Regions from separate parts of the Vreelandella sp. EE27 genome, predicted to be linked through region 1. Evidence: predicted binding sites of a transcription regulator. Region 1 holds the regulator's gene; each other region holds the start of a gene.
What was found. The regulator FNR, encoded in region 1, switches genes on or off when oxygen is low (the NO sensors DNR and NnrR bind a similar motif). The targets are predictions, from matches to a motif close to TTGATNTANATCAA.

Region 1 (5,092 bases):
AGCCCCACTCAGGGTGCGCTGCTCATGGGCGCGTTCGGCCTGGGCACGCTGCCCGCGCTTTTAGCCACCGGTTTTGCCGCCCGCACGCTTGCCGGGCTGATCCGCCACCCGGCCACCCGCGTCGTCGCGGCGCTTCTCATCATCGGCTTTGCGCTTTACCAGCTATGGGCGCTTTTCCCCCACCCGGGGCACTAAGCGGCGGGCTTTATTGACTCAGCTCAACGTAGGCCCTGGCGGCAGACGGTAACCTGTACGTCGCCACCCACCCGTCCGGCCGCTCATTCACCTACCCGGGAGCTTTTATGTCGACCTGCGCCCACGCTGCCCCCTCGTCACCCGCTCCCGCCTGGGATGAAGCGCTCGTGCGCCGCTACGATAAAAGCGGGCCGCGCTACACCTCCTACCCCACGGCGCTCGCTTTTCACGAAGCGTTCGGCCCGGAGGATCTTACCGACGCTTTAGCGCGAAGCAACGAGAGCCAAAGGGCGCTGTCGCTCTACGTGCATATCCCGTTTTGCGAGAAGATCTGCTTTTACTGCGCCTGCAACAAGATCGCGACCAAGAATCGCCAGCTGGCCGAGCCCTATCTTTCCCGCCTCGACCGGGAAATGGTGCTGGCCGCGCGCCACGTGGATACCGCGCGTCCGGTGCAGCAGCTTCACTGGGGCGGTGGTACACCGACCTTTTTGACGCTCTCGCAGATGGGCGACCTGATCGACCGGATGGATGCCCGCTTCGGGCTCTCGAGTGACCCGGCGCGGGATTACGCCATCGAAATCGACCCGCGCGAGGCGGACGTTCTCACCCTGCGCCATCTTCAGTCGCTGGGGTTCAACCGGCTGAGTCTGGGCGTGCAGGACCTGGACATCGAGGTCCAGAAAGCGATCAACCGCGTCCAGCCCCGCCGGCTCACCGAAACCCTGATGGACGAGGCGCACCGGCTGGGCTTTAGCTCGCTCAACGTGGACCTGATCTATGGGCTGCCGCACCAGACCGAGCAGCGCTTCGCCGATACGCTTGCTCAGATCATCGAGCTCAACCCGGCCAGGTTGTCGCTGTTCAACTACGCCCACCTGCCCACGCGCTTTGCGCCCCAGCGGCGTATTCTCGAAGCTGACCTGCCCGGCGCCGATGAAAAGCTCGCCATTTTGCGCATGAGTATCGAGATGCTGGGCCAGGCAGGCTATGTGCATATCGGCATGGACCACTTCGCCCGCGCCGATGATAGCCTGACGCTCGCCCAGCAAAACGGCACGCTCCAGCGCAACTTCCAGGGGTATTCAAGCCACGCGCAGTGCAATTTGATCGGTTTGGGGGTATCGGCGATTTCCCGGGTCGACGACGTCTACGCGCAGAACCCGGTCACCCTGGATGACTACGCAAAGGCGCTGGATCAGGGTAAACTGGCCACCTGTAAAGGCGTGCGCTTGAACGCCGACGACCTCATTCGCCGCGAGGTGATCGAGCGGCTGATGTGCGATATGCGCCTGGACCTGGCGGCCATTGGCACGCGTTTCGGGATCGATGCCGACACCTACTTCGCCCAGGCGCTGGATAACCTGCGCCAGGCCGAGCGTGACGGACTGATTACGCGCCAGGACCTGGTATTGAACGTTACGCCGATCGGGCGGCTACTGATCCGCCACCTGGCCATGGCCTTCGATACCTACTTGACAGAGCAGTTCGCCGCGCGTTATTCAAGAATATTATAATATATACTTTGTACCCGGCCATACGAGGAGAAGGTGATGTCCATCACTGCCAGCCAACGCCGCTCGATGCTACAGGCGCCGCGCTGCCAAACCTGTAGCCTGAGTTCGCTCTGTTTACCGCTAGCGCTGCAGCTCGAGGACGTAAGCCAGTTCGACGCCATCATCCGCCGCCGCGCGCCGCTCAAAAAGGGCGAGGCGCTGTTTCATCAAGGCGAGAACTTCTCCAGCGTCTACGCGGTCCGTTCGGGAAGCCTCAAGCAGGTGACCAGCGAAGGCAATGGCGACGACCAGCTCACCAACTTCTACCTGCCAAGCGAGCTGGTCGGCCTCGATGGTATCGACGAGGAATTCTACCCGGGCAGCGCCATTGCGCTCGAAACCACCACGGTATGTGAGATCCCGTTCAAGCATTTGGACAAGCTGTCCGAGGAGCTGCCCGAGCTCAGAGGCCAGCTTTACCGCAGCATGAGCAAGGAGCTTCGCGACGACCGGCGGATGATGCGCCTTTTATCGCGCAAGACCGCCGACCAGCGCCTGGCGGCTTTTCTCACCACGCTTTCTGATCGTTTTCGCCGCCGCGGCTACTCGCCCTATAGCTTCCGCCTCTCCATGGCACGGGCGGATATCGGCAACTACCTGGGGTTGGCAGTGGAAACGGTCAGCCGGATTTTAAGCCGGCTCCAGCAGCAGCAGGTGGTCGCTGTTTCCGGGCGCGAGGTGAACATTCTGGATATGGCCCGCTTGACCACCCTGGCCGACGAAGAAGTGTCCGCCTGACCCGCCGTTAGCCTACATTGAGCGCCTGAATACGCCCGGCCTTCATTTCCGCTTGTTTGGCTTCCAGGCCCTGGAAGTCGAACAGCGCCCGGTCGGCCAGCTGCGAAGGGGCAACGTTGGTCACCGCTTTGAACATGCTTTCGAGCCGGCCCGGGTACTTTTTATCCCACTCGGCAAGCATCGCCTTGACGTTCTGACGCTGCATGTTCGGCTGGGAGCCGCACAGATTGCAGGGAATGATCGGAAATTCCATCAGCCGGGAGAACTCGGCGATATCCGCCTCCTTGCAGTAGGCCAGCGGGCGAATCACGATATTTCTGCCATCATCGGACAAAAGCTTGGGCGGCATGGCCTTGAGCGTGCCGCCGAAGAACATGTTCAAGAAAAGGGTTTCGAGAATGTCTTCCCGGTGGTGGCCAAGCGCCACCTTGTTGGCGCCGATCTCTTCGGCAAACCCGTAGAGCGAGCCACGGCGTAGCCGCGAGCAAAGCGCGCAGGTCGTCTTGCCCTCCGGGGTTTTCTCCTTCACCACCGAGTAGGTATTACGCTCGAGAATATGGTACTCGACGTCCAGCTTGTCGAGGTAGCGCGGCAGCACGTGCTCGGGGAAGCCGGGCTGTTTCTGGTCGAGATTCACCGCCACCAGCGAAAAATTGACCGGGGCGTTGCGCTGCAGATTGCGCAGGATCTCGAGCATGGTATAGCTGTCCTTGCCCCCAGAGAGGCACACCATCACCCGGTCGCCCTCTTCGATCATCTGATAATCGAGAATGGCGTTGCCGACCTCGCGGCGAAGTCTTTTCTGCAACTTGTTGAATTCGCGCTTTTGTTTCACATCGCTTGGCTCGATTGAGCTTGCCGGGGCCGGGGCCTCGGCCACGACGGGCTCGAAATGATCGGGTTGTTGCATGGTATAAGCACTGCCGGTGATGGGTGGTGAAGGCGTTATTCTATCAAGACTCCCGCTGCCACCCAACAAAGCCTTCGAGCGCCTTCAAACCTCGAGCGCGGCGTCGCGCTTGAGCCGCATGTACAAAAGCGCACAGGCGCTGGCCTCGCCCAGAAGCGACGGCCAGGGCAGCGCCAGCCGCGAGTGGCTGAGCGCCTGACTAAAGCTTGCCGCCTGGGGCTCTACCGGCGAGCGCCGGGCCTTGCGCTGATAGAGCCTGGCCACATCGACCTGGGCGTTGGGCAACTCGAAGCCGAGCCGCGCGTTGAAAAGCCGGTTGATCGGTACCAGCGCCTTGCCAAGCCCCCACCCCACCACCGGGCGGTTGCCGATAAACTCGGCAAGTGCGGCGATGTTTTCCGCCGTCGGGGGGAGCGGCGCAAAGATTCGGTGCTGGGCGATGCAGTGTCGGGCGATGCAGTGTTGGTCATTGGAAGGACGCTGGCGGCGGCGCTTTATTCGGGCCTCATCCGCCAGGGTAGCGACCCAGGCACTGCGGGTGTACACCTGGCGCTGGTCAAACACCACCGCGGCGATGCTCAAAATCTCGCTATCCTGGGAAAACCTGAACGCCAGCGCCACGAGCTCCTCGCCCAGGTAGGGGTGAAAAAGCCACTCGAAGGCGGAGCCGGAGAAGCGGCGCCGGTCGCTTTCGCGCTTGACGAGCGTGCGCAGCGAGCCGCCCAAAAGCGATGCGTATCGGTCCGTGAAGCGCATACGGCTACGCGTACTCCAGATGATAGCGATGGGTCAGCCGCGACTTGAACTCCTTGACGATATGCAGCGCCTCGCGCAGCAGGTCGCGCTCAAGCGAGGAAAGATGCTGCACCACCACGTGGTTGGTCGAGATGCTCGTCGACGCCTTCGCCTCGGCCAGTTGCTGGCGCAGGCGAAGCTCCGTGAAAAGCGCCAGCGCCTCGCCCAGGTCCTCGGCAAAGCGCTTCTCCAGCCGGCCGTCATCTGCCAGCGCTTCGAGGCGCTCGAGCGTGCCCACGGCTTCGATACGCCGCTCCAGCGCCATGGTGCGCACGCCGTGAACGATGGGAAAGATGCCGCCCTTTTTGATATCGATGCCGTGCTCGCGCTTTTTAAGCGAACCAAACAGGGTCAGGGGGGTGGAGAAGCTCAGCGCAGCGCGGGCCAGGTAGCTCAACAGCAGCTCGTCGCCGGCGCAGCGATCAAACAGTGCCTGCTGCACGCGCCGGGCAAGCTGCGCGTTGCCGGCCATGGGCTGGGCGTCGAGCAGGATGGCAAGCTTCATCAGGCTGTCGCCGTCGCGCCGCTCGGCCCAGCGCGCGATACGCGCTTGCCAGACCGCTACGCTGCCGACCCACTCCGGGTTGGAGACCATGATATGGCCGGGGCACGGCGGGTAGCCAAGCGTGATCAGCGTATCGGTCAGGCGCTGCATTTGGGCCGCGACATCCGGCCAGCTCTGATCGTCTTCGAGAATCAGCGCGTTGTCCTGATCGGTCTTGAGGATTTGCTCACCCCGGCCTTCGCTGCCCATGACCACCAGGCAGCACTGCTGTTCTGGCGCCTTTGGTACGCTAAACGCCCAGGCCTTGTGGATGATGCGCGCGTTAAGCGCCGCCAAAAGCTCCATGACAAAGCGAAGCTTCACGCCTTGAACCATCAGCGCCTCGACGAGCTC
Region 2 (5,092 bases), 700 kb from region 1:
AACGTTAGTGGCGAGAGGTGATATTCGCCAGCCGCGATTGAATGGCGCTGTCTGCCGGGGCGTCGCGCAGCGTCATCACGACCAAAAGTCTTAGCCTGGGGATCAGCGCGATATCGCGCACCGCAGCGGTAAAATTAGTATTGGGGTGCTCGGCCAGGCGCTCTAGAAAGAGCGGCAAGCGCTCGGCGTCTTCAAGCCATGCCCAGCCGCGCCCGGCGATGGCGGCCAGTAGATCCGGCCCGCAGGCGGCGCTATCTTCGAGCAGCGCCTTGTACCATTCGCCCACGGCTTGGCTTTCGCTACCGCCCACGGCTCGCACGCAGGCGCACAGGGTTTCGACGTCGCCTGCGTTGGCCGCCTGCTCGCCTTTAGCGGCCAGCGCCTTGACCAGTGCGTCGTCGGGCGCGCAGTGCTCGAGGCAAAGACACAGCGCACGAATGACTTCGTCTTCCAGGCGCTGCTCGCCGATGGCCCGTGCCAGAAGGTGGCGGGCTTCGCTGTCGCTTCGCACAGTGTAGTCGGCAATGCCCTGTAGACCTAACGCTTGCCAATCAATTGTTTGCTGACCGCTCAAGTAGGCTTCTACGGGCTCCAGGTGCTGGCTCGCGGCAAACCCCAGTGCACAGCGTGCCTGGGCGTTGAGCACCGCCTGAAAGGGCAGGCTCGGGGTGAACGCGAGCGGGTTATCCTTCATGAAATGCTCGCCGCTCGGGTCCTCTTGGCCGAGGGTGCTTACGTTGCGCCCCAGCGTTTCTACGAGCCGGTTCAAAAAGCCATCGCGAGAGGCGGGAGAGAGCAAGCCTTGTTCGTCGAGCGGTAGTGCCAAAAACCAGATCGCGGGTTCGACCATATCGCCGATGCGAAACACGACGCCAATGCGCGCCTGGCCTTGCCAGGGCTCCGGCCAGGGCGTTTCGCCGCGTTCGAAGCTCGCCAGTGTTTGCCTGGCGCAGGGCACTACGCGCCGGCCCATATGGTAAAACGATACGTCGGCACCGCTTCGCTCAAAGAACTCGTCGAGTGTATGGAGTGCTTGCATTTATTCCTTCCCTTGTGCAGGCCTGCACTCTACCTCGACCGGCGCGCAGTGTCAGCCCGAGTTTACCGGTTAAAAATTAAGCAACATTGCCAGAGGCCCATGGGGGGTGGCTCTGCGTCACCTTTCCATAGTTTATCCACAGTCTCTTGCAGGTTTTCTGTGAATCTGTGAGTAACTCGATTGGTGCGGCGCAGGGCGCTCGGGTCATGGCAAGTTGTCCCCATAAAAGGGATAATGCGCTATCCATGCACCGACTCCCCAGGAGCTTATGAGCGTTCATCAGTCGCTACACCAGGCGCTGCGTGAGCTCGAAGCCGCGATGAAAGCGGCCGAGCTTTGGCGTATGCCCACCCCCGATGCGAAGGCCTTTGAAAGCCAACAGCCTTTTTGCGTCGATACCATGTCGCTGGCCCAGTGGCTGCGCTTCGTGTTTATTCCCAAGCTCGATACGATGATCGAGGCCAAGGCGGCGATGCCTGCCAAGTGCGAGGTTGCCCCGGCGGTCGCCGCTTATTTGCAGCAGGAAAAAACCCGCGCCAGCGACCAGTTGCTGGTGGTTCGAGCCGTCGAACGTGTGGATAAACTGGTCACCGAAGGCTGATCTTGAAGATGCGGCATGTAAAAGGCCCGGGCTCGCAAGAGCACCGGGCCTTTTTATGCATACATGTTATATGCACCAAGCGGCGGTTTAGAAACGGTAGCCAATACCGGCCATGACCACCACCGGGTCGATCTCGACGCTGCCCGCGGAACTGCCGGCCACGGTCGCGTCGCTGTCGATATCCAGGTACCAGACCGCGGCATTCAGCGACCAGTGGTCGTCGACCAGCAGGTCGATGCCTGCCTGACCTGCCGCGCCCCAGGTGTTGTCCAGGTCCAGGCTAACGCCGTCGATATCGACCTGCTCACTGGAGAAGCGGGTGTAGTTGACGCCGGCGCCTACGTAGGGCTGAACCGGTGACTCCGTGCCGCCCAGCGGGTAGTACTGAAGCGTCAGCGTCGGGGGCAGGTGCTTGGTAGAGGCGATGTTGTCGCCGTTCAAGCGGATATCATGCTTGAAGGGCAGCGCGGCGAGTAGCTCCACGCCAAACTTGTCGTGAAAGCGATACCCCAGGGTGAAAGCGAAATCTGACTTGTCTTCGACATCGACCTTGAGATCGCCAAGGGCGGTGTCAAGCGTACCGTTGCCGCTTTTGGGCGATACTTTGGCGATACCGGCGCGGGTGAAGAAGTCACCCTGGCCATAAGCGAAAGCCTGACCGCTGGCGGCGAAAGTGGCCGCCGCGAGGCCAGCGGTGACGAGAGTAGTAAAAGTGAGACGACCCATGGCGCTGCTCCTTGTGGATAACGTGACGCTCGGCTTTGAGAAAGTAACCTTGAAACCGTTAGCAGAGCGTATCGCGTTGGCGCGGGCGGGTTTTTGACTCAGCGCAAGAGTATTGAAAACGCGCATAAAAAAGGCCACCCGAAGGTGGCCTTGGAACGATCAGGCAACGCTTACCGGTCGATATGACGGTATTCACCGGCATCCGCGGTCATGCTGCTCACCACCATGATGGCGATGAACGAGGCAATGAAGCCGGGAATGATCTCGTAAATGCCGGGACCACCCAAAAATTCGCCGTTAAAGCCCAGGCTGATCCAGAGCATGACGGTGAGCGCACCGACCACCATACCGGCAATGGCACCGGCGCCGTTGGTGCGCGACCACATCAGCGAAAGCAAAATCAACGGGCCGAACGCCGCGCCGAAACCGGCCCAGGCATTACTGACGAGCCCCAGCACCTGGGATTCCGGATTGGAGGCGATGATGGCGGCCACGATCCCCACCAGGGCCACGCTTATACGGCCCACGGTGACGGTCTGCTTCTCCGAGGCGTTGCGGTTCAGGAACAGCCGGTAGAAGTCCTCGGTCAGCGACGACGAGGCGACCAGCAGCTGGCTGGAGATGGTACTCATCACCGCCGCCAATAGCGCGGCATACAAAAAGCCGGTAATCAGCGGGTGGAACAAAAGCTCCGAGAGGATGATGAAGATCGTCTCGGGGTTTTCGACCTCCAGGCCATTACGGATCGCGAAGGCGCGGCCGAAAATACCCAGTGAAACGGCCCCGATCATGGAGACCAGCATCCAGCTCATGCCGATATTGCGCGCGATGGGCACGTCCTTGAGGCTGCGAATCGCCATGAAGCGTACGATGATGTGCGGCTGACCGAAGTAGCCAAGCCCCCAGGTCACCGCCGAAAGCCAACCAATGAAGGTCAACCCGTCGGTCCAGGAGAGCAAAGTGGGGTCCACCTCGTTCAGGGTTTGCGAGGCCTGGGTGAAGCCGCCGCCGCCTTCGCCGAAAAGTACCACCGCCGGCATGATGATCAGTGCCAGCATCATGATGCAGCCCTGAACGAAATCGGTCAGGCTGACCGCCAAAAAGCCGCCGACCACGGTATAGACCAGCACCACGCCGAGGGTGATGATGATGCCGGTGCCGTAGTCGCTGAACCCGCCAAACTCGATGACCCCGGCGAAAGCGCTTTCGAAAAGCCGCCCGCCCGCGACCAAACCGGACGCTGTGTACACCGCAAAGAAGATCACGATGACGATGGCCGACACGGTTCTTAGCGACAATGCCCGGGTGGGAAAGCGGTTGGCCAGAAAGGCCGGAATGGTAATGGCGTTGCCGTAATGCACCGTCTGTTCACGCAGGCGCGGGGCGACCAGCAGCCAGTTGAAAAAGGCCCCCACTAGAAGGCCGATACCGATCCAGGCCGACGCCAACCCGGACACGAACATGGCCCCGGGCAGGCCCAGTAGCAGCCAGCCGCTCATGTCCGAGGCGCCGGCGGAAAGGGCGGCCACCTTGGGGCTCAAGGTTCGCCCGCCCAGTACGTAATCCTCCGAGGTGGAGGTCGAGGTGCGCATGGCATAGACCCCTATGCCGACCATCAGCGCAAAGTACGCGAAAAGACTGATCCAAACGCCAGTATCCATAGAATTTCCCCTGTTGATCCAATCGGAAGGCTCCGACACTGCTCGTTATTGTTGGTGGTACGTGAGCTTGAGTTTACTTCACCCCCAAAAGGGGGTGAGCGTCAAGGTTACCCGGCCCTTGTAAAAAAGCCGTAGTGGGTTTCAAAGAAGCCGAGCTTCAGTCGTCCCCTAGTGCCAGCAGCGAGGCGTTACCGCCCAGAGCCGCGGTGTTGTTGGTGACGGTTTTTTCGGTGACGAAGCGTTGCAGGTAGTGCGGTCCACCGGCCTTGGGGCCGGTACCGGAGAACCCCTGTCCGCCAAAGGGCTGCACGCCGACCACGGCGCCAATGATATTACGGTTGATGTACACATTGCCCACCCGAATTTTCTGCGCGATGTCCGTGGCGAAGGATTCGTTACGGCTGTGCACGCCAAAGGTGAGCCCGTAGCCCCGCGCGTTGATCGTCTCGATCACCTTGTCGATGTCCCGGGCCTTGTAGCGCACGATGTGTAGCACCGGGCCGAACTGCTCGCGGGTGAGCGCATCGATGCTGTCGATGACGAAGGCGACCGGCGCCACGAAGGTGCCGTGTTGCGTGTGCTCGGCGGCCATGGGCGTCTCGGCGACCAGGCGATTTTCGTCTTTGAGCGTCTGGATATGCGCCATTAGGCCACTACGCGCATCCTCATCGATCACCGGGCCCACATCGGTGCCCAGTTCCCGCGGGTCGCCTATCCTTAGCTCGCTCATCGCACCCTTGAGAATCTCGATCACCCGGTCGGCGACATCGTCTTGCAGGTAGAGCACTCTAAGCGCCGAACAGCGCTGGCCGGCGCTTTGAAAGGCCGACTGGATCACATCGACCACGACCTGCTCGGGCAGGGCGGTGGAATCCACGATCATCGCGTTCAGTCCGCCGGTTTCGGCAATCAGGGTCGGCAGCGGGGCGTTTTCCCGCGCGGCCAGAGAGCGGTTGATCGACTGCGCGGTGTCCGTGCCGCCGGTAAACACCACGCCGGTCACGCGCGGGTCCGAGGTCAGCACGCTGCCCACGGTAGGGCCGTCGCCGGGCAGCAGTTGGACCA
Region 3 (5,092 bases), 320 kb from region 1:
CGGTCACTCACACCATCATGGCCGCCGGCGTGCTGGCCTGGGGGCTATTGATGGCGATCGTCTGGGCTTACTGAATCGAGGAGGGAATATGGCAATCGAACTGAAACGCGCCTTCGACACACCGCACAAGGAGGACGGCTACCGCGTGCTGGTAGACGGCATGTGGCCCCGCGGGGTCTCAAAGCAAGAGGCCAATATCGACGAGTGGCCCAAGGAGATCGCCCCGAGTAGCGCGCTGCGCAAGGCGTTTCACGACGGCTCCCTCGGGTGGGGCGATTTTCGCAAGCGCTACATGAAGGAGTTGACCGGCCATCGCGAGCGCCTGCGAGAGCTTGCCAGGCGGGCTCAAAAGGAAAAGGTGACGCTGGTGTTCGCCTCGAAGGAGGAGCGCTACAACAACGCTGGCGTGGTACGCCAGTACCTCAATATGCTGACGTAAAAAGGCCGGCGCTTTTGCGCCGGGCACTGGCCCAGGCCGCCATTACGCAAGCCAGGAAAGCGGGCTGTGCCGGATGGCGGCGCCGACCATGTAGGCGAACACCGCCACCGCCAGCAGCGCGGCCACGCCGCGCCGGCGTGGCGTGGCGCCCCGCTTGATCGCCAGGGTGCCAACGCCGATGTAGACCAAAAGCGCCAATAGCTTGGCGGCCAGCCAAGGCTGCTGCCAGGGCCAAAACCGCAGCGTCACCATGAGCGTGACCCCCAGCCCCAGCAGCGCCGTGTCGATGAGGTGCGGAAGGATCTTCACCCAGCGCGCCTGCAGGCGCGGGCTTTCGCGTACCGACCACCAGGCGCGTACCAAAAATAAACCGATACTCAGCGCCGCCGCGCCCATGTGAAGATGCTTGATTAAAAAGTAGTGCTCTATCACGTAACCCTCTCCCTTGGTCTACCCATCACTTTCTTTCATCGGGCTCTGCGGCGCCTCGACGAATAGCCACAGCAGCAGCATGATCATCACCAAAGGAACGAGCAGACTCAGCGGAGCCGCCTGAAAGCCATAGGCCTTTACCACCAGCGGCACCAGGCGCAGCGAAAATCCCACCCCCGCCAGGGTGGCCACGCAAAGGCTTGCCGCCAGGCATAGCCAGCAGCCGGGCAGCCACCGCCTGGCATGGGCGGTACCGCTTGCAATGATGCCACCCCCGAGCCCAAACCCGACGCCCAGTAGCCAGAACTGCCAGGGCTTGTGGGCAACGCCAAAGAGCAGCAGCGCCAGAGCAAGCCCCGCCAACAGCCCAAGCATCAGGTAGCAGGTGCTATAGCGCCGCGCCCAGTATCCGCAAGCCAGGGCCAGCAGCAGGCCACTCATAAGGGGCAGCCATACATAAGCCGGACGGGCGGCGAGCATGGCGTAAAGCGTCCAGCCCGCCACCGCCACCGCACTTGCCAACGGCACCAACAGCATCGCGACCAGCCTTTGGTAGTCATTGACAGGCAACGGCGGCGGCCTGGTTTTCGCGCTAGGGGGCACACTGGAGGGCATCGCAAGATTTCCCGTTAGGCTAGGAAGGCGCCAGAAGACATGCCAGAATTGTCGGCGCTCGTCTTATCCAGGTCAAAAATCATTAGGGGTAATACCGCTACCCCCAAAGGGATAGCACCGCGTATGCCGGTCACGATAGTGCCACACTCCTTTTCCCTTCTCAGGCGGCTGGAACCGTTATGAAACTGCTCCAACGCTCGCTAGTGGCCCGTATCATGGCGTCACTGATCGCGATCAGCGCCATGGCGTTCATCAGCATCACGCTGACCATGAACATGTCGAATAGCACCCGCGGCGACGCCTCGGCGATCAACGTGGCCGGGTCGCTGCGCATGAACGCCCACCGCATTCTGGTCGAGCTGCAGCGCTTGGAGTACGCCCCGGACGCAACCACCGGCGGCCAACTCGACGCGCTCGTGGCGCGCTTCGACCAGCGCTTGCACGGCGCTACCCTGCAACGCAGCGTGCCCGAGGATGCCCATCACGAACGGCGCCAGCAATTAAGCCGTATTCAGCGCTACTGGCAAGACACCGTGCAGCCCGCGCTGGACGAGGCGGGCGCCGGTGGCGGCATCGATCTCGCCGCCTTCGAGACCATGGTGACCACCCTGGTCGGCGATATCGAGATACTCGTCGAGCAGCTCGAAAACAGTACCGAAGCCAAGGTGAGGCTTTTGGGCATCATGCAGGTGCTCTTTTTGCTGCTCATTAGCCTGGTCGTCGCCATTGCTCTTTTCGATGTGCGCCACAACCTGGTCGCCCCGTTGCACCAGCTCATGGCGCTTACCCGGGAAGTGGCGAAGCGCAACTTCAACCAGCGCTCGAAGCTTTCGGGCAGCGACGAGCTGGCGCGGCTGGGGCGAACGTTCAACACCATGGCCGCGGAGCTTGCAACGAGTTACGCCGCTCTCGAAGAGAGCGTCTCGCGCAAGGAGCAGGCGCTCGAGCGCAGTAACCAAGCCATGCGCGTAATGCACGATGCCAGCCGCACTCTTTTCGGCGGCGGCAACGACCTTTGCGCCAGCGCCGCCCCCATGCTGCGCGAGCTGGAAAGCCTGCTGGGTCTGGGCCCCATCCGCCTGTCGCTCAACGACCCCTTCGACCAGCGCATCATGCCGGTTTTGGAAACGCACTCGGTGACACGCCCCGAGTACTGCCGCGACATGGCCTGCGATGCGTGCCTGATCGACCCGCTGCCCGCCTCGGGCGAGCGCCTCCAGTGTCTACAGCTCTCCATTCGCGCCGGCGATACGCTACTGGGTAACCTGGAGGTGTGGTACCCCGAAGGCGAGCTCAACGATAACACCCGCCGGCTTTTGAACATTCTGGCCGACCAGCTCGCCACCGCCGTGTATTTGCAGCGCCGTATCGACGAGCAGCAGCAGGTCACGCTCATCAACGAGCGCACGATCATCGCCCGGGAGCTGCACGACTCCCTGGCGCAGTCGCTCTCGTACCTCAAGATGCAGGTGACCCGGCTCGAGCGCATGCAGCAAAAAGAGGCCTCCCGCGAGGCCCAGGCCACCGTGATCGACGAGCTGCGCAGCGGCCTGAACAGCGCCTACCGCCAGCTGCGCGAGCTTTTGACCACCTTCCGGCTCAAGCTGGAAGGCCCGGGGCTTCAGTTCGCCCTGCGCCAAACCACGGACGAGTTCACCCAGCGCCTGGGCTTCGCGGTCGCGCTCGATTACGATGTACCGCCCTACCTGCTCAACCCCAATGAAGAGATCCACGTTCTACAAATCATTCGCGAGGCGCTGGCCAACGCGCACAAGCACGCCCAGCCCACTTGGGTCAGCATCACCGTGCGCTTTAGAGATGCCCGCTTGCAGGTCCGCGTGGAAGATGACGGCATCGGCCTTCAAAACGACGCCTCGCCGCCGATGCATTACGGCCTGGTCATCATTCGCGACCGCGCCACCACCTTGAACGGCGAGCTCTCCATTTTTAATCGCCCCGGTGGCGGGGCCTGCGTGGAGGTCATCTTCACCCCCTTGACCGCTCGCTTGACTCAACAGCCGCCGACAGCGGCCACCGACGATGCTCATTCAGGCACACGGAATCTTTAATGTCTCAGACCAGCCACGACACCCCTGCCACGCTTTTGATCATCGACGACCACCCGCTCTTGCGCCGCGGCGTGGCGCAGCTTCTCGAACTCGAAGACGACCTGGAATTGGTCGGCGAGACCGGCAGCCCCGAAGAGGGCATTCGGCTGACGCTCTCGCTCGAGCCCGACCTGGTCCTGCTCGATTTGAACATGCCCGATATCGACGGCCTGGAGGCTTTGCGCCGCCTGCGGGAGAACGACTTTAGCGGCCGCATCGTCATGTTCACCGTCTCCGACCATGAAGAAGACGTGGTAGCGGCCCTGCGCGCCGGCGCCGACGGCTACCTGCTCAAGGACATGGAGCCCGAGGACATGGTGCGCCAGCTACGCCAGGCCGCACTCGGGCGCATGGTGATCAGCGAAAGTCTTACCGCACTTTTGGCCGAGGCGCTGCGCAATCAGCGCGCGACGCCCACCGCGCCGGACATTCGCAGCCTCACCCAGCGCGAGCGCGAGATCTTGCGCCAGCTCGCCGGCGGCCTTTCCAACAAGCTGATCGCACGTAAGCTGGATATCACCGAAGGCACGGTGAAGGTGCACGTCAAACACCTGCTCAAGAAACTCAACCTGCGCTCGCGGGTGGAGGCGGCGGTCTGGGCCGTGCAAGCGGGCATCAACGACTAGCCAATCAATGTAGATACCTCCAAATAGCGCGCCGGCGCCTGCGCTTCTCGGCGCGCTTACCCCTTCGCTTTTTTCTTTAATGAAATCAGGCTTCTGGCTCTTGAAAGCACCTACCCACAAAGAGGTAGGCTATTGATTTCGCTGGCTTTCAGGGCCATTCCCAGCCCTTCCCCGCGCGCGTATCTTTCCCTTATCGGTGAGCCGCTAATGGTTCGACGCCAGGTAATGGTTTACGCAAAGGGGAACCATCATGACCAAGAGAAATGCCGACATCGTCGCTTGGGATGTCGAAGACGAACGCTTCTGGGAGCAGCAGGGTAAACACGTTGCCAACCGCAACCTTTGGATCTCCATTCCAAGCCTGCTGGTCGGGTTTGCGGTGTGGATGATGTGGGGCATGATCACCACCCAAATGCAGAACCTGGGCTTTGCGTTTTCCGTCGACCAGCTCTTTACGCTTACGGCACTGGCGGGGCTTTCCGGGGCGACGCTGCGCATTCCCGCCTCGTTCATGATTCGCATTGCCGGCGGGCGCAACACCATCTTTTTGACCACGGCGCTACTGGCCATTCCTGCCGCCGGCACCGGCCTTGCGCTGATGAATCCGGATACACCGTTCTGGATTTTCCAGGCGCTGGCGCTGCTCTCCGGCATCGGGGGCGGTAACTTCGCCTGCTCGATGAGCAATATCTCGACCTTTTACCCCAGCAAGCAGCAGGGTTACGCGTTGGGCATGAACGCGGGGCTGGGTAACTTCGGCGTCACCACCATGCAGATTCTGATTCCGCTGGTGATGACCGTCGGGCTCTTCGGGGCGCTGGCCGGCGGCCCCATGGCACTGGAAAGTGCCAGCGGCACCTTGATCGGACGTA
Region 4 (5,092 bases), 280 kb from region 1:
CCGGCATCCCCATAGGCCCGTTCCGCCGGGGCGGAAAACCGTACATCGACCTCCTGCCAGTGCAGCCTGGCAGGCGCCTCGCCTTGATAGATCACCTGGCTGTGCTTGAGGTAGTTAACGTCGTCCCGCGTTTGCATCCCTTCGTCCAGACGCTGGTGGGCACCGCGGGATTCACGCCGCTCCAGAGCACCAAGGCACGAGGCTTCGGCGATATCCAGGCCACACCCAAGTTCGAGGCACTCCAGAAGCTCGGTATTGAATATCTTGCTGGTATCGTTGACGCGAATCTCGCGGTAGCGCGCGCGCAGCTTTCGAATTTGTGCCAACGCCTGGGCCATGCTCTCCTCGGTGCGGTAGATACCACAGCCGCTTTCCATGGCCTGCACCATGGCGTGCTTGAGATCCACCCAGTTCTCGCCGCTGCCGCTGCGGGTGCCATCGCAAAGGCGCGCAAGCGTGGCCTGTTGGCGCTCGGCCTGGGCGTGTAGAAGAGCGCTATCGGCCCACTCGGTGTGTGCCGCACGCCGGCTTGCCTGTTCACCGGCCAGGCGGCCAAACACCAGCAGTTCGGTGAGCGAGTTGGAACCCAGCCGATTGGCGCCGTGCAAGCCGACCGAGGCACACTCCCCGGCGGCATAGAGCCCAGTAATCGAGGTTTCGCACTGCGGGTTGGTTTCGATCCCGCCCATGGTGTAGTGAACGGCGGGGCGAATGGGGATAGGTTCCTTCACCGGGTCGACGTTGATATAGGATTTGGCCAGCTCGCAGATGAACGGCAGGCGCTCGAGGATGGTTTTCTCACCCAGGTGGCGAAGGTCGAGATACACCACGTCGCTGTCGCCGAACTTGCCGGTGCGCCCGGCCTGCTGCTCCTGCCAAAACGCCTGGGAGAGCTTGTCCCGCGGGCCCAGCTCCATGTACTTGTTTTCCGGTTGGCCCAGCGGCGTTTCCGGGCCCAGGCCGTAATCCTGCAAGTAACGGTAGCCGTCCTTATTGAGCAGAATCCCGCCTTCGCCGCGGCACGCTTCGGTAATCAGAATGCCGGAACCGGGCAACCCGGTAGGGTGATACTGCACGAACTCCATATCGCGCAGCGCCACGCCGTGGCGGTAGGCCATCGCCATGCCGTCGCCGGTGACGATGCCGGCGTTGGTATTGAAGCGAAACAGGCGCCCGGCGCCGCCGGTGGCTAGCACCACTGCCTTGGCGCGCAGCAGGGTCAGCTCGCCGGTCGCGATCTGCAGCGCAATGACGCCGATGACCGCGCCTTCGTGAACGGCCAGGTCGAGCACGTAATACTCATCGAAGCGCTCGATCTCCGGGTATTTGAGCGAGGTCTGAAAGAGCGTGTGCAGCATGTGAAAGCCGGTTTTATCCGCAGCAAACCAGGTGCGGGCGGTTTTCATGCCGCCAAAACGGCGCACCTGCACCTGGCCGTCGTCTTTACGGCTCCAGGGGCAGCCCCAGCGCTCCATCTGCACCAGCTCCTGGTAGGCATGGTGAACGAAGTAGTCCACCACGCCCTGCTCGACCAGCCAGTCGCCGCCGGAGACGGTGTCATCGAAGTGTGCCTGGTGGGTGTCATCGCTGCTGGTAACCGCCGCCGCGCCACCTTCGGCGGCTACGGTATGCGAGCGCATGGGATACACCTTGGAGAGCATTGCAATACGCTGCGAGGTGCCCTGCTCTTTGGCGGCCTCGGCCGCGCCTATCGCAGCGCGCAGTCCCGCACCGCCGCCCCCTACGATGACAATATCGAAATCCTGCTGGCGCATGGCACCCCCTTCCGCTGGTCAGGTTAAAAGCCTACCGATACAGCGCTCTACGGCATTCTCTGCTGATTTGAAATTACCATACCCGGGCACGGCAAAGTATTGATTGCGCCTTAATCTAAAGAACTATTGACACATATCAATCAACGGCCTCCAGCACACGTATTACAGTCATATCTCCACCCATCGTGACGTTGCGCCGGCGTCTTTCAGGCCGCGCACAAGGAGGCCACTCACCCCCACTTTTTCCTCCCGTGAATGATTTACGGGTAATTTTCTGACCTGACCCGCCATAAGAGAGGGCAACATGACCAGCCGTGCTCAACCCGTGCCGTTATGGAAGTTGTTAGCACCCGTTTTCGTCGCCATCGTCGTTGCCTTGATACCCGCGCCATCGGGACTGGCACCGCATGCGTGGTACTTTTTTGCCATTTTTCTGGGCTGTGTGGTCGGGCTGATACTCGAGCCCCTGCCCGGTGCAGTCGTTGGCCTACTCGGGGTGACGCTGGCCGCGCTGCTTTCGCAATGGGTACTGTTTTCGCCGGAGCAGTTGGCAGCGGAAGGCTTCAATGCGGCCAACCAGGCCTTCGCCTGGGCGGTCTCGGGCTTTACCAACTCGACCGTTTGGCTGATTTTTGGCGCCTTCATGTTTGCCCTTGGCTATGAGAAAACCGGCCTGGGGCGGCGCATCTCGCTTTGGCTGGTGAAATCCATGGGCAAGCGCACCCTAACGCTGGGTTACGCGGTCATGATCGCGGATGCGATTCTGGCGCCGTTTACCCCCTCCAACACCGCGCGCAGCGGTGGCACCATCTACCCGGTGATTCGCAACCTGCCGCCGCTTTATGATTCCCACCCCAACGACCCCAGCATGAAGCGCATGGGCAGCTTTCTGATGTGGACGGCCATCGTGTCCACCTGTGTCACAAGCTCCCTGTTTCTGACCGCACTGGCCCCCAACCTGCTGGCCATCGCGCTGACCGAAAGCGCCACCGGCCTGCATATCCACTGGGGGCAGTGGTTCATGGCGGTCGCGCCGGTGGGTATTTTCCTGCTACTCCTGGTACCCTTATTGTGCTACTGGCTGTGCGCCCCAGAGGTAAAAGCGGGTAATGAAATTTCCGACTGGGCCGGCCAGGAACTGGCCAAGCTGGGCCGCTTGACCCGCCATGAAATCCTTTTGGTCGTCATGGTAGCTACGGCCTTGCTGCTGTGGATCTTTGGCGGCGATATCATTTCGGCGTCCCTGGTGGGCCTGGTGGTCATTTGCGCCATGCTGCTGACCGGCATCATCGAATGGAACGATATTCTCGATAACCGCGCGGCCTGGAATACCTTTGTCTGGTTTGCCACCCTGGTGGCCCTGGCCGGCGGGCTGAGCCAGGTCGGGTTCGTCAACTGGTTCGGTGGCGTGGTCGGCGGGCAGATCAGCGGCTTCAACCCCGTGATGGCCATGGTCGCGCTCACCGTGATTTTCTATCTGCTCCACTACCTGTTTGCCAGCGTCACCGCCCACGTGACGGCTTTACTGCCGGTCATGCTGGCGGCGGCCTCGGGCATCGCGGGGCTGGATATGGAGCTGTTCGTTTTGCTGCTGCTCCCCACACTTGGCTTCATGGGCATTCTGACGCCCTACGGCACCGGCCCCAGCCCGGTCTACTACGGCAGCGGCTACCTGCCCAGCGGCCTTTGGTGGCGGCTAGGGGCGGTCTTCGGCCTGCTGTTTCTGGTGGTCTGGCTGGCGGTCGGGCTTCCGTGGCTGCTGTTGATCCACTGAATAAAGGGCCCTTAAAGGAGCGCGCGATACCAGCTTTCAAGCTGCCGCGCGACCTGGCCGGGCTGCTCGGAATGCAGGTTGTGCCCCCCTTCGAGGGGGGCATGCGCTATATGGGGCGCCGCCGCTGTCAGGCGGGTCGCCAGGCCGCTGAATTTGGCGTCGTGAAGGCCGGACAGGTAGCCGACCGGCAACGAGGTGTCTGCCAACCACGGCCACTGAGAGGGCTGATGCCCCAGCGACGTGGCCCGCAACATGCAAGCTACGGCCTTACCGATATTGTGCCCCCGGCGCTTGCACTGCTGGCTGCGCGCCGCAGTGGAGAGATCGGCAAATACGGGCTGCTGGTACCAGTTGGCGAGCACGTTTTGAAGCGGCTCCTGCTCGAAGCGTATTGCCCAGCGTTCATCATGCGCAAGACGCCCCGGCCGCTCGCTTTCGGGTAGCCCGGGGTGGGCACTCTCCAGCCATAACGCTTGAAGCCCCGGCGGTTGTCGGCTGGCGTGATAAAGCGCCAGCCGCCCGCCCAAAGAATACCCCAGCAAGCAGTAGCGGTCGATGCTCCGGGCGTTCAAGGTAGCGCCCAACCAGTGATGAAACGCGTCGAAAGAGCTTACCTGCACGCCGTGGTTCTCGCCGTGGCCGGGCAGGTCCAGTGCCAGCGTCGGGATACCCTTCCCCGCCAACTGGTCACGGACCTTTATCCAGTCGTGCCGGTCGCCTAACAGGCCATGCAGCATTATCAGGGTCGGGTTGGAAAAATGACTGGAAGAGTCGCTCACGTCAGGCCTCTCGAATCGCTGCGCCCAGGGCCGCCAGCTCATCCGCTACCTGCTGATGAGGCAGGTTGATTTCGATCAGCGTAACGCCGGTTTCGAGGGCCTGCTGGTAGGCCGCGGTAAAGGCATCGAGCGAATCCGGCGCGGCGTACGCAAGCCCGAACATCAACGCCGCATGCTCAAAGCTCAGCCCGTGGGGCTGGCGAAAGTAGCGCTCCAACTGCTCGCCTTCTTTGGGCACCGGCAGCATATGAAAAATGCTGCCACCATCGTTATTGAGAATGACCACCACCAAGGGGTGCGCCGCCCGTTTCAGCAGCGCCAGGCTGTTGAGGTCGTGCAGGGCGCTGGTGTCCCCCAGCACGAGGGTGGTGGGCCCTGGATGAGTACAACTGAGGCCGTAGGCCGTGGCCGTCAGGCCATCGATACCGGAAGCGCCGCGATTGGTGAATACCCGCAGGGGCATTTCGCGGTAGGTGCCCAGCATATTCATCAGCCGCGCCACCAGGCTATTGCCGACTACCAGCTGCCCTTTCGCCTGTTGCGCTAATTGGTGGCACACCCCCAGTTCGGAAAACACAGCGCATCGCGCGTCGATACACTCGCGGGTGCGCCGTTGAAGGCGGTCCAGCCGGTGCCAAGGCGGCCGCTCGGCGGGTGTGGGCAACGCTTCAATGAACGCGTCGGGCGGGCTGACCCAGCGGCGCCTGATCACGTAATCGGGGTCGAGCCGGTGCGGCAGCGGATCGACCAGCCAGGTGTCCTGC

Region 2: a site for FNR is predicted at 2,460-2,473, ahead of ACWHVV_RS06600 (OmpW/AlkL family protein). Genes of this name have one in related genera too.
Region 3: a site for FNR is predicted at 1,549-1,562, ahead of ACWHVV_RS01700 (type IV pili methyl-accepting chemotaxis transducer N-terminal domain-containing protein). Genes of this name have one in related genera too.
Region 4: a site for FNR is predicted at 1,902-1,915, ahead of frdA (fumarate reductase (quinol) flavoprotein subunit). Genes of this name have one in related genera too.

The regions. Positions count from the first base shown of each region.
Region 1 covers NZ_OZ309109.1:666,933-672,024, reverse strand. The annotation lists gene ACWHVV_RS03210 (sulfite exporter TauE/SafE family protein) at 1-195, shown strand, start outside; gene hemN (oxygen-independent coproporphyrinogen III oxidase) at 303-1,712, shown strand; gene fnr (fumarate/nitrate reduction transcriptional regulator Fnr) at 1,749-2,489, shown strand; gene ttcA (tRNA 2-thiocytidine(32) synthetase TtcA) at 2,497-3,399, opposite strand; gene ACWHVV_RS03190 (DNA polymerase III subunit epsilon) at 3,484-4,155, opposite strand; gene ACWHVV_RS03185 (putative nucleotidyltransferase substrate binding domain-containing protein) at 4,160-5,092, opposite strand, start outside.
Region 2 covers NZ_OZ309109.1:1,366,595-1,371,686, forward strand. The annotation lists gene ACWHVV_RS06590 (DUF3549 family protein) at 5-1,039, opposite strand; gene ACWHVV_RS06595 (YqcC family protein) at 1,308-1,640, shown strand; gene ACWHVV_RS06600 (OmpW/AlkL family protein) at 1,728-2,366, opposite strand; gene putP (sodium/proline symporter PutP) at 2,537-4,027, opposite strand; gene putA (bifunctional proline dehydrogenase/L-glutamate gamma-semialdehyde dehydrogenase PutA) at 4,185-5,092, opposite strand, start outside.
Region 3 covers NZ_OZ309109.1:348,124-353,215, reverse strand. The annotation lists gene ACWHVV_RS01720 (YIP1 family protein) at 1-74, shown strand, start outside; gene ACWHVV_RS01715 (DUF488 domain-containing protein) at 89-439, shown strand; gene ACWHVV_RS01710 (SirB2 family protein) at 482-868, opposite strand; gene ACWHVV_RS01705 (hypothetical protein) at 890-1,408, opposite strand; gene ACWHVV_RS01700 (type IV pili methyl-accepting chemotaxis transducer N-terminal domain-containing protein) at 1,666-3,555, shown strand; gene narL (two-component system response regulator NarL) at 3,555-4,220, shown strand; gene ACWHVV_RS01690 (antiporter) at 4,471-5,092, shown strand, end outside.
Region 4 covers NZ_OZ309109.1:389,511-394,602, reverse strand. The annotation lists gene frdA (fumarate reductase (quinol) flavoprotein subunit) at 1-1,775, opposite strand, end outside; gene ACWHVV_RS01920 (anion permease) at 2,080-3,549, shown strand; gene menH (2-succinyl-6-hydroxy-2,4-cyclohexadiene-1-carboxylate synthase) at 3,561-4,328, opposite strand; gene menD (2-succinyl-5-enolpyruvyl-6-hydroxy-3-cyclohexene-1-carboxylic-acid synthase) at 4,330-5,092, opposite strand, start outside.